2 regions of the Hyphomicrobium nitrativorans NL23 genome follow, and region 1 is predicted to be linked to the other one. Evidence: predicted binding sites of a transcription regulator. Region 1 holds the regulator's gene; the other holds the start of a gene.
The links. Region 1 encodes LexA, which represses DNA repair genes until DNA is damaged. Its sites were predicted from a motif close to TGTTCNNNNTGTGTTCNG; they were not measured.
Positions count from the first base shown of each region.

Region 2: the regulator LexA is predicted to act here: its motif matches at 3,234-3,251, upstream of W911_RS06270 (PA0069 family radical SAM protein).

Region 1 covers NC_022997.1:2,328,593-2,334,326, reverse strand. Annotated here, with positions in the region: gene W911_RS10865 (ComEC/Rec2 family competence protein) at 1-1,871, shown strand, start outside; gene lexA (transcriptional repressor LexA) at 1,865-2,581, opposite strand; partial or broken gene W911_RS10855 (IS1 family transposase) at 3,914-4,823, opposite strand; gene W911_RS10850 (P63C domain-containing protein) at 4,936-5,734, shown strand, end outside.
Region 2 covers NC_022997.1:1,350,674-1,356,407, reverse strand. Annotated here, with positions in the region: gene W911_RS06285 (electron transfer flavoprotein-ubiquinone oxidoreductase) at 1-1,263, opposite strand, end outside; gene W911_RS06280 (uracil-DNA glycosylase family protein) at 1,441-2,202, shown strand; gene W911_RS19005 (uracil-DNA glycosylase) at 2,106-2,384, shown strand; gene W911_RS06275 (glycosyltransferase) at 2,411-3,148, opposite strand; gene W911_RS06270 (PA0069 family radical SAM protein) at 3,275-4,414, shown strand; gene W911_RS06265 (ribonuclease HII) at 4,487-5,140, shown strand; gene ybaL (YbaL family putative K(+) efflux transporter) at 5,483-5,734, shown strand, end outside.

The sequences.
Region 1 (5,734 bases):
GCATCGTGGAATTGATCGAGCCGCGCGCGACACGAGGCGAGCGGCTCACCCTCCGCGTGACGTCGATCCGCGGGCTATCGGCGGATGCAACACCGAAGCGGGTGCGCCTCTGGGTTCTGAAGACGCGGGACGGGTTGAAGCCAGGCGATGCGGTGCGTCTTCGCGCAACCTTGAGGCCGCCGCCGATGCCCGCATTGCCCGGCGGATACGATTTCGCGCGCATGGCCTGGTTTCAAGGTCTCGGCGCGACGGGTTATGCGCTCGCCGCCGCCGAGATCGAAGCGCCGCCCGAAGGATACGCGCAGAGCGCGACGCGGGCTGTACGCCTTTCGCTCGAACGCTTGCGGCTCGAAATCGGCGAGCGCATTCGCGCCGTCGTGCCGGGCGAGACAGGCCAGATCGCCGTGTCGCTGATCACGGGCGAGCGCGGCGGCATCACCGACGCGACGAACGACGCCTACCGCGACTCCGGCCTCATCCACATCCTGTCGATCTCGGGCCTGCACATGGTGATCATGGCGGGTGCCGTGTTTCTCTCGGCGCGGGTTCTGCTCGCGCTGTTTCCGGCCGTTGCGCTGCGGATCTCGACGAAGAAATGGGCGGCCGTCGCCGGTCTCGTCGGCGCGACCGGATATCTCCTCATCTCGGGGGCCGCAATCGCCACCGTCCGCGCCTTCATCATGATTTCGATCATGTTCGTCGCGGTCCTGCTCGACCGGCAGGCGCTCGCAATGCGCAACGTCGCGCTCTCGGCGCTTCTCATCCTGCTCGTCATGCCGGAAAGCCTGCTCGATCCGGGTTTCCAAATGTCGTTCGCGGCCGTCATCGCGCTGATTGCCGGATACGAATTGATCCGGCGGCGCACAGAGCAAACGACTTTCGGCGGATGGGGGAAACTGGGCGTCGTTTTTCTCGGCGGCATCCTGCTCTCGACCGTGATCGCGAGCCTCGCGGTGGCGCCCATCGGCATCTATCACTTCCACAAAAGCCAGCAATACGCCGTGCTCGCCAATCTCATTGCCGGGCCCGCCGTCAATATCGTCATCATGCCGGCGGCGCTGCTCACCCTTGTCCTGATGCCGTTCGGGCTCGAATGGCTGGCGCTGCCAATCATGGCGCTCGGAATCGATTTCATGAGCTGGACGGCCTACGTCGTCGCCGCGCTTCCGGGCGCGGTGGGCGTGATCCCGGAAATCCGCGGGACCGCGTTCGCGCTCATGGTCGCGGGCGGGCTGTGGCTGATGCTCTGGCAAACGCGGTGGCGGCTCTGGGGGCTTCCCGTCATCGCCGCGGGCGCGCTGCTCGCTGGCGGAAAGGAACGGCCGGATATTCTTGTGGGACGCGGGGGCGACCTCGTGGCGGTGCGGGGCGCCGACGGCCTGCTCGTTGCCACGCGCGGGGCGTCCGGAAATTTCGAGCTCGGCCGCTGGCTCGAACACGATGGCGATGCGCGCGGGGCCCGCGCCGCGCGGGAGGCTCGCGGTCTTTTGTGCGACGGGGCGGGCTGCATCGGCGAGACAAAGGGGCTTCGTATCGCGATTGCCCGCCATTCCTCCGCCACGGCGGAAGACTGTGCGCATGCGGATATTCTTGTCGGCGGGCCGCGTCGTCCGCGCGGGTGCGACAGGCCGCTCGCTGTTTTCGATCGCGCGGCATTGCGGCGCAACGGCGCGCACGCGGTTTATATTCAAGACGAAGCGGAGAGCCCGGACCGCAACGCGCCCCGCGTGGTGCGGGCGGAATCGGTGGCCGCACGGCGCGGCGTGCGCCCATGGACGGAACGCCCCGAGCGGCCGAGGCGCTCGAATCGCACGCGCGACGCGTCGCCCGGCGCTTCCATCGGCTCCGCCGCTCCGCTTGCCGATCAGTAGCGCCGGATGAGGCCGACGAGACGGCCCTGGATGTCCACTTGATCGGGACCGAAGATGCGCGTTTTGAATTCCGGATTGGCCGCTTCGAGCGCAACCGTCGAACCCTTTTTGCGCAGGCGCTTCAAGGTGGCTTCCTCGTGCTCGACGAGGGCGACGACGATGTCGCCGTTCTCGGCCGTTTCACAGCGACGGATGATGACGGTGTCGCCATCGTGAATACCGGCTTCGATCATCGAATCGCCTTTGACTTCGAGGGCGAAGTGCTCGCCGTTGGTCAAAAGGTCGGGCGGGCAGGCGATGTCATGCGTGTGGTTCTGGATCGCGGAGATCGGGACGCCCGCCGCGATGCGCCCCATCACCGGCACCGAAACGGTGCGGCTATCGAGCATGTGCGAGGGAGGGAGCGAAATATCCGGCGCGCGCGATTTCGCGCCTTCGATCACGCTCGGCTGGAATCCGACGCGGCGGAGTGCCTCTGCGGCCTGTGCGGTGGAGCTTTCTGGCAGCTTCAGCACTTCGATGGCGCGTGCCCGGTGGGGCAGGCGGCGGATGAAGCCACGCTCGACCAGCGCCGTGATGAGGCGGTGGATGCCGGATTTGGATTTGAGATCGAGCGCGTCCTTCATCTCGTCGAACGACGGCGGGACGCCATCGGCCTGCATACGCTCGTGGATGAAGAGCAGAAGCTCTTTCTGCTTCGACGTCAGCATTCATGCCTCCCGTGCAAGGCCCGGACTTCCAAGGCCGAGAGTTATTCCGCCTACGACGTTCCGGCGGCGCGCCCTTCACGGGAACGCCGATGCGCCACAACGGCGAGGATCAAAACGGGCGATCCCTGTCTGCGGCGTTTCTGCCGCAAGCCCCGAAATCAGACCTTCGTCCGTATCCTGTCCGTGCCGGCTCGATCCGCAAAGCCGGATGACGCGTCGAAACCCGAGTCGTAAGACTCACCTAAACAAATCGTGAATGTACGCTAATCGTTCCCGGCTCGTTCTGCAAGCGCAACCTGTAATGAGGTAGTGTCTCAGTTTGAAATTTGGGGCGTTAAGGCGCCAGAAACCGAGACCGGCGAATCTCCGTGTAGGGGGAACCGTCGTGCTAGCTGACCCGTCTCGCGTACTTGCCCGATTGCGAGAGTCCGGAATACCGGACGATCATCCATTCGCCCTGGCGTCCATGATGCTCAAGCGGTTCAAAGGGGACTGGCAGGAGGCAGATGCTGAGTGCCGGCGATGTGCAAGCCGGCTTCTGGATGCTGGAAAGCTGGACGATGCCGCAGTCATGAGCCTCGCTGCCCGGATCTGCGTGTTCTACGGTGAGGCAAGGTAGCCTTCGGAAGGCGGGCAAAATCCCGCTCAACCCAATCCTTAAGCGGTGAAAGAGGCAGACTTGAGAATGGGACGGCAAGAGGCTCGACCATCAGGTAGTCGTCAACCTCATCGTGGTCGATAATGCCGGACAATGCCTCTGCCACGTCTCGACATCGAAGGTCGTGTGTAAAGCAGTACGCGCGTACGAGCTTGCCTTGCCACACGCTTCTAACGTTCACGAGAGCCCGCCTAACTCGATTATCAAGGCGAGTAACGTCGGATTCTTCCGCCTCTGACGGGCACTGGACAATGAGTAGCTTTCGCGCCCTCGCAGGTCGTGGCTCGGACACTGGGAAAAGATCGCGCACGATGCTCTCGCTCGTGCGATGAACTTCGATTTCCTCTTCCCATTCTTCATCCCAAACCATTTCTCGCGGTGCGTGGCAGGAGTAAACACCAACCTCGACGACCTCAAAACTGTCCACCCAGCTTGGAGCGCCATCCCGACCAAACATGGAGATTTCGATTGCCTCATTGGGGTCGGGCGCCACACAGAAGATAAGAACTTCATGCGCAAGAATTGTCGGCACGGGCCTGGGACCGTACGGGTCAGGGTAAAATGAAAGAGGGTCTTTCCGGGCTTGATAGAAAATTTCGTGCAGTATGCTGTACTTGGCGCGCACAAAAGCGAGATGCGAGTACCGCATGATCACCTCATAGCATCTATATCTTCTATGCGATTCTGCCTGATTCGCGCTTCTTGTAGGTCGCCGGTCGGCCGGGCTTCGGAGCGACCGCATCCATCCGCTCAATCAGGTCTTCGAACGACAGCAGCTTGTCCGTAAGCCCTGCGGCCATAGCGGGCGAGACGCGCAGCGTCTTGTGGATGCGGCACCAGTTGTAAAAGTAGAAGTAGAGCGAGAGCGCGTGACGGTGGTTTTGCGAGCTTCTTTGAGAAGGCGTTGGACAGGCGGGTGAACCGCTTCATGCTCATACGCATGGTGAGGTTCTGCCGCTCTACGTAGGACGTGGAGATGTGCTTCGCGTCCGGCTTACCCACGATAGGCGTCTTCTTCGCACCGATGCACTCAGGCGGGCTGTACTTGCGCTCAGACGCTTCCGCACCGCGGCCTTTAGGAACGTCGCCGTAGATCTTCACGAGTTGGGCAAAGTCGATGTCTGTGCCGCCGAAAGCCTGCTCAACGGCCACGAGGTAGTGCTTGAGGCCGTCCGTCGTGAGTTGGACCCGATTAGCGAGACGGCCCTTCAGGTCATCCATGAAGGCATAGGCCCAGTATGCGTCGCGCTGCCCGACGGCCCAGCTACAGATCAGCTTGCTGTCCGCGTCGAGCGCCGTCCACGTCCAGACATCGCCCGCTCCCTTCGGAGGAGACTTGGCGTCCACGACGTTCTTGTTCTTCGCGTAGACGAACGACCAGATCTCGTCACACTGGATACGCTGCGATTGGAGACCGCGCACGTTCTCGTCGTGGAAGGCGAGAGCGGCCCGGCCAGCCTCATCGAGCAGCTTGGAAACCGTGTTGATCGAGACATCGCACACCCTCGAAATCGAGCGCATGGACGATCCCTCGCAGAGAAGCGAGAGGATCTGGACGCGCTTAGCTAAGGGCAGTTTGTTCATGTCATTAATATATGAACTATTATGCGTAGCGTCAAGCATAATTGCAAGCATCCAACAAAATATGCTTGCAAAGTTTCCGATTCGGGTCCAACCTGCAAGCAGATTGGATGGGATGCTTGCAATGAATGATGCGGAAGAGAGCGCGAAAGCCAAGGGTGGCCATGCCCGAGCAGAGGCACTTACTGCCGAGGAAAGGGCCGAAATTGCAAAGCGCGGCGCTGCGGCTCGCTGGGACGCAAATATCCCCCGGGCTACTCACTACGGTGAGTTGAAACTCGGAGAAATCACGATCCCATGCGCGGTCCTCCAGGACGGGACGCGGCTGATCACTCAACGCGGTATGTTCGTCGCGCTAGGGCGACACAAGAACCCGACTAAGGGTCAAGACCCGATCGACAACAAGCCGGGTTTTCTTGCCGCCAGCAACATTTCTCCGTTTATTTCCAATGAGTTGGAACGATCGTGGACTCCGGTGCGTTTTAGGCTCCCCAAGGGTTCGGGCGGCACTAGGGGCAACATCGCGATCGGATACGACGCAAAAATCCTTCCCCACGTTTGCAACGTCTTTCTTGATGCGAAAGAGCAGGGAAAGCTGCTCCCTAATCAGGAGCACATTGCCCAGTCCTGCAAAGCTTTACAGCGTGGCTTCTCGATCGTGGGCATCATCGCGCTCATCGACGAAGCGACGGGCTACCAAGAAGTCCGTGACCGAGACGCGCTGCGACAGATCCTTGAAGCCTACCTCCGACACGAACTTGCCGCGTGGGTCAAACGCTTCCCGGATGAATTCTATAAGGAAATTTACCGCTTGCGTGGCTGGCCTTGGGCAGGCATGGGCAAGAATCGATACAGCGTCGTGGCCCACTACACCAAGGATCTAATCTACGAACGCCTAGCTCCGGGTGTTTTAG
Region 2 (5,734 bases), 980 kb from region 1:
CTTGCCGTGACGCAGCGTGCCGAGCGGCGACCATCCGAACAACAGCGTCCGGATCCACATGTCCATGCCACCGATCGCGACGCCCACAATCGTACCGAAGCGCGACCACAGCGGCTTCACGTTGCGCACGCGCTTGAGATCCCGTGCGATATCGCCGCCCAGCACAGCGATCTCGTACTCGTCGAGCGTATCGTAGGCCCGCTCATCGCCCAGCGCGGCGAAGACGGCATCCGCCGCATGGATACCCGACAGGATGGCGTTATGGCTGCCCTTGATGCGGGGAACGTTCATGAAACCGGCCGAGCAACCCAGGATCGCGCCCCCCGGGAACGTCAGCTTGGGAATGGACTGCCACCCGCCTTCGGTCAGCGCGCGCGCGCCATACGCGATGCGTCGCCCGCCTTTGAACACGTCGCGGATCGCGGGATGCGTCTTGAAGCGCTGAAACTCGTCATAAGGCGAGAGATAAGGGTTCTTGTAGTTCAGATGGAGGACGAACCCGACAGAAACCAGGTTATTGCCGTAGTGATAAAGGAATGAGCCGCCGCCCGTCTTGCTGTCGAGCGGCCAGCCGAACGAGTGTTGCACGAGCCCGGGCTTATGCTGCTCCGGCGCGACCTCCCAAAGCTCTTTGAGCCCGATGCCGTACTTCTGCGGCTCGCGGCCCTTAGCGAGATCGAACGCCTTGATCAGCGTCTTGGTCAGCGACCCGCGCGCACCCTCGGCAAACAGCGTATACTTGCCGCGAAGCTCCATGCCGCGCGTGAAGCTGTCCTTCGGCTCGCCGTCGCGCCCGACACCCATATCGCCCGTTGCGACGCCGACAACCGCACCGTTCGCATCGTAGAGAACTTCCGCCGCCGCAAAGCCCGGATAGACCTCGACACCAAGCTCGGCCGCCTGCTCGCCGAGCCAGCGCACCAGCGAGCCGAGGCTGCCGATATAATTCCCATGATTGCTCATAAGCGGCGGCATCAGGAAGTTCGGAAACGTGATGTCGCCTGCGGGACCAAGAACCAGGAATTTGTCCTGTTTGACTTCCGTCGTGAGCGGCGCGCCGCGCTCCCGCCAGTCCGGGATCAGCCGATTGAGGCCAATCGGGTCGATCACGGCGCCGGAAAAAATATGCGCGCCGACCTCGCTCCCCTTTTCGAGCACGACCACGGAGATCTCCCGCTCCGCTTCGGCCGCGAGCTGTTTGATGCGTATCGCCGCTGCGAGGCCCGCAGGCCCTGCACCGACGATCACAACATCGAACTCCATGGCCTCCCGCTCCGGGAGGTCAGCTTGATCCCGCGCCATGTCTGCTGGTCCTGCTTCCGCCACTGCCGTTATTCACGATTTGGTCGCAATTGGCCGGGGCGTCAAGCATTGAGAGCAATCCGTCGCGACCTCACGGCGGGGATGCAATCGCACATCGCGGCCGCTAGAGTGCGCGCCATGCGACCCGACACCGACAACCGCGCACTGCTCACGCTGCTCGCCTGGTACCAGGAGATGGGCGTCGATGCGGCTGTATCGGACGCCGCAGTCAACTGGCTGGACCGCGGTGACGCCGCGCCTGGACGGGGCTTTCGCCTCTCCCCCAGCCCAGCGGATCAGGAAACCGGCCAGAGCCTCTCGCCAACGCCGCCCCGCGCACCCGCGGCCAATCCCGCGCCCGCGCCACGTCAGGGCCGCATCGCGCCCCCTCGGGAGAGCATCGGCGACCCACCCGGGCGCGCCCCCTCCACGCCGACCGCGCGTCCCTTCGCTGGCGCGCCTGCGGAAGCGGCGGAACGCGCCGCCCGGCAAGCGGCACGGGACGCAGCCGATCTCGATGCCCTCGAAGCCACCCTCCGCCAGTTCGACGGCTGCGGGCTCAAGGCAACGGCCAAGAACCTCTGCTTCTATCGCGGCGCAAAGCAATCTCGCCTCATGATCGTGGGCGAAGCCCCCGGCCGCGACGAGGACCTGGCCGGCCTCCCGTTCGTGGGCCGTGCGGGCCAACTTCTCGACAAAGATGCTGGCCGCGATTTCGCTCAAGGAGACCGACGTTCACATCACCAACGTCGTCTATTGGCGACCCCCCCGGCAACCGCACGCCGACCCCGCAGGAAAGCGAAATCTGCCGCCCGTTCCTTGAGCGCCAGATGGAACTCGTCGCGCCTGATGTCGTGCTGCTCCTCGGGGGCGCGGCGGCAAAGCAAGTGCTGGGCGTAACCGAGGGCATCATGCGGCTCCGCGGCCGCTGGCGCGAGATCGAGAACGGCGGACGCGCCATTCGCACGATGGCGACGCTGCACCCAGCCTATCTCCTCCGCACGCCAGCCGCGAAGCGGCAAGCATGGCGCGATCTCCAGGCCGTCCGCGCGGCACTGGACGGAAACGAACCGAAATCCTAATCGTGCGAAGATCAAAGTGCGGCGGCTTACGACGCCCTGCGCTCGGCAATCGTCTCGCTAACACGTTTCTGCGGGCTCCCGAAGACGGCAGCAATCGCCTTGACAGGCACACCCGCGAGATAAAGCCCGAGACAGGCCTGCGCGCGGGCCGTCCGCGTCAGCGTGCGATCCTGGCGATAGCGCTCCCCGTCCATCACCGCACGCGCATTGAGCACCGCGAGACGGCGCCGCCCGAGACGGCGCGCAAGATCCACATCCTCAAGCAGCGGCAGCGCCCCGAAACCGCCGACCTCGTCGTAAAGCGTGCGCGGAAGCAGCAGGCCCTGATCGCCATAGGGCAGCTTGAGCAGCCCCATGCGGAACGCGGCCATCCGCTCCGCCATCCGTGCGCCGAACCCTTCGTCGTCGAGAACGAACCGGAACGTGGCAGCCGCAGCTTTACGCCGCCCGCTTTTCACCCGCTCGATATGCTGGGCCGCGTCGCGCTCCCAGCCGGCATCGAGATACGTGCCGGAATTGAGGAACAGGAGCCATGGGAAACGGGCCCGCTCCGCGCCGGCCCGAAGCTGCGCGCCGCGCCCTGCGGGCGCTTTGACGATTTCGGCGCCCGCGCCATCCGCGATGTCGAAGGTACGGTCGGTCGATCCGCCATCGGCGACGATCACCTCGCACACCACACCTTCGACCGCCGCCGGAACGAGCGACGTCAGCGTCTCGGCCAGGCTGTGTTGGGCGTTGAAGGTGGGAATGACGACAGAGATCATGGATACTTGTCTTGCACCATCGAAGGCTCCGCAACAAGCTTTTGCGGCATCGGAGCATAGGAGACTGCCACCCGCCCCCTTATTTTGTTCTTTATTTGTTCTCAGCGATTGGCTAGTCTCTTTGCCATGTCGCCCCGACCGATCATCCCTCAGCCCAAAGCAAGCCGCTTCGCAAAATCCGAAGCGACGCCGGGCGGCTTCGTCGAGGCCGACCGCCGCCGCGGCCGTGGAGCGCAGTCGAACCACACAGGGCGCTTCGAAAGCGAAAAGCGCACCGCGTTCGACGACGGCTGGGAAAGCCTGGGCGAACTGGAAGCGCTTCGCACCGACGTTTACGAGGAACCCGCCCGCTCCATCATCACGCGCAACAAAAGCCCCGACATCTCCTTCGATCAGTCGATCAATCCGTATCGGGGCTGCGAGCACGGCTGCATCTATTGCTATGCGCGTCCGACGCACTGCTACCTTGGCCATTCGGCCGGCCTCGACTTCGAAACCAAGCTTTACGCCAAGACCAACGCCGCCGAACTGCTGGAACAGGAACTCGCGCGCAAAAACTACAAGCCGGCCGTCATCGCGCTCGGCACCAACACCGACCCCTATCAGCCCATCGAGCGCGAGCGGCACATCACGCGCGCCATTCTCGAAGTCCTGGAGCGCACCGGCCACCCGGTCGGCATCGTCACCAAATCCGCGCTCGTCGTCCGCGACATCGACATCCTCTCGCGCATGGCCGCGCGCGGCCTCGCGAAGGTCGCCCTGTCGGTCACAACTCTGGATCGGCGCATCGCGCGCGCCATGGAGCCCCGCGCCACAACCCCTGCGAAACGTCTTGAGGCCGTGCGTGCGCTGAGCGAGGCTGGCGTGCCCGTCTCCGTCATGGTGGCCCCCATCGTGCCGGGCCTCACCGACAGCGAGATCGAACGCATTCTGGAGGCGGCACACCGCGCCGGAGCCAGCGAGGCCGGTTACGTGCTCTTGCGCCTGCCGCTCGAACTCAAGGACGTGTTTCGCGAGTGGCTTGCGGGCGCGTTTCCCGACCGCGCCAGCCGCGTGATCAATCTCCTGCGATCGATGCACGGCGGCGCGGATTACACGCCCGAGTTCGGTCTCCGCCAGAAAGGCAACGGCCCCTACGCCGAGCAGATCGCGCTTCGCTTCCGCTTGGCGCTGAAGCGGCTCGACATGAACACGCGCCGTCAGGCGCTTCGCACAGACCTCTTCAAGCCCCCCGTCGCGAAAGGAAGCCAGATGACGCTGTTGTAGATCGGCTCGCGACATACCCCCCTGTCCACAAGCCGCTTTGACACGGACGCCGCGAGCCGCGACGCTTCGTCCATGAGAGTGGCCGATTCGCGAATCGTACCGACCTTCGAGCTGGAAGCTGCCGAGCTGGCGCTTGCAGACGGCTTCATCGCGGGCGTGGACGAAGCGGGCCGCGGGCCGTGGGCGGGCCCCGTCGTCGCGGCCGCCGTCGTGCTGGATCCGAATCGCATCCCCCAAGGCATCGACGATTCGAAGGCGCTCGACGCCGACGACCGCGAACGCCTTTACGAGCGCATCGGCGAAACTGCACTCGCCATCGGCGTCGGCATCGGCGACGTGGGCCGCATCGACCGCGACAACATCCTTGCCGCCACCATGTGGGCCATGCAGACCGCGGTGGGCGAGCTTTGCTGCCGTCCGCGTCTCGCACTCGTCGACGGCAACCGCGCGCCCCGCCTGTCCTGCCAGACACGCACCATCGTCAAGGGCGACGCCAAGTGCCTCTCGATCGCGGCGGCCTCCATCGTCGCGAAAGTAACGCGCGACCGGATCATGATCGCTCTCGCGCGCGAGCTGCCGGGATACGGCTTCGAGCGGCACAAAGGCTACGGCACGCCCGAGCATCGCGCTGCCCTTGTCCGGCTCGGCCTCACGCACGAGCACCGGCGCTCCTTCCGCCCGGTTCAACTCGCGCTGAGCTTAGCGGAAGCCACCGCCGCACCCTGACCGAAAATCTTCTAACGGAGGGTTTTCGGCGAGCCCCGGACGCGGCACGCCAGCATCGCGGCCTCGCCAAACGCCTCAGCCCGAAAAACTTTTCCGATCTCTCGCACGGAAAACGCCGGAGATCCCGGCACCGGGCGACGCGCGCGCCGCACCATCCCCGCGTCGCATTTGCCCCTTCTTTGAGCACCCTCGGCGCGGACGACGCATGGACATCGCGGGTTCCTTGCCCGATAAATTACAGGAGCGCCGTGTCCGGATGCGGCCTCGTCCTCCTGCGCGCCGCTTGAGATCGTCGTCTCATGGCCACCGCAACACATCGACAAAACGGGAAGCGCCCGACCAATGCCGCATCACACGCCGCTCATCGCGACGATCGTCACGGGCTTGGCGCTGGCGTTCGTGTTCGGCGCGTTGGCCAATCGGCTTCGCATCTCACCGCTGGTCGGCTATCTGGTCGCAGGCATCGCCATCGGCCCGTTCACGCCGGGCTTCGTTGCCGACCAGGATCTCGCCAACGAACTCGCAGAAATCGGCGTGATCCTGCTGATGTTCGGCGTCGGCCTTCACTTCTCGATGCGCGAGCTCTGGGCTGTA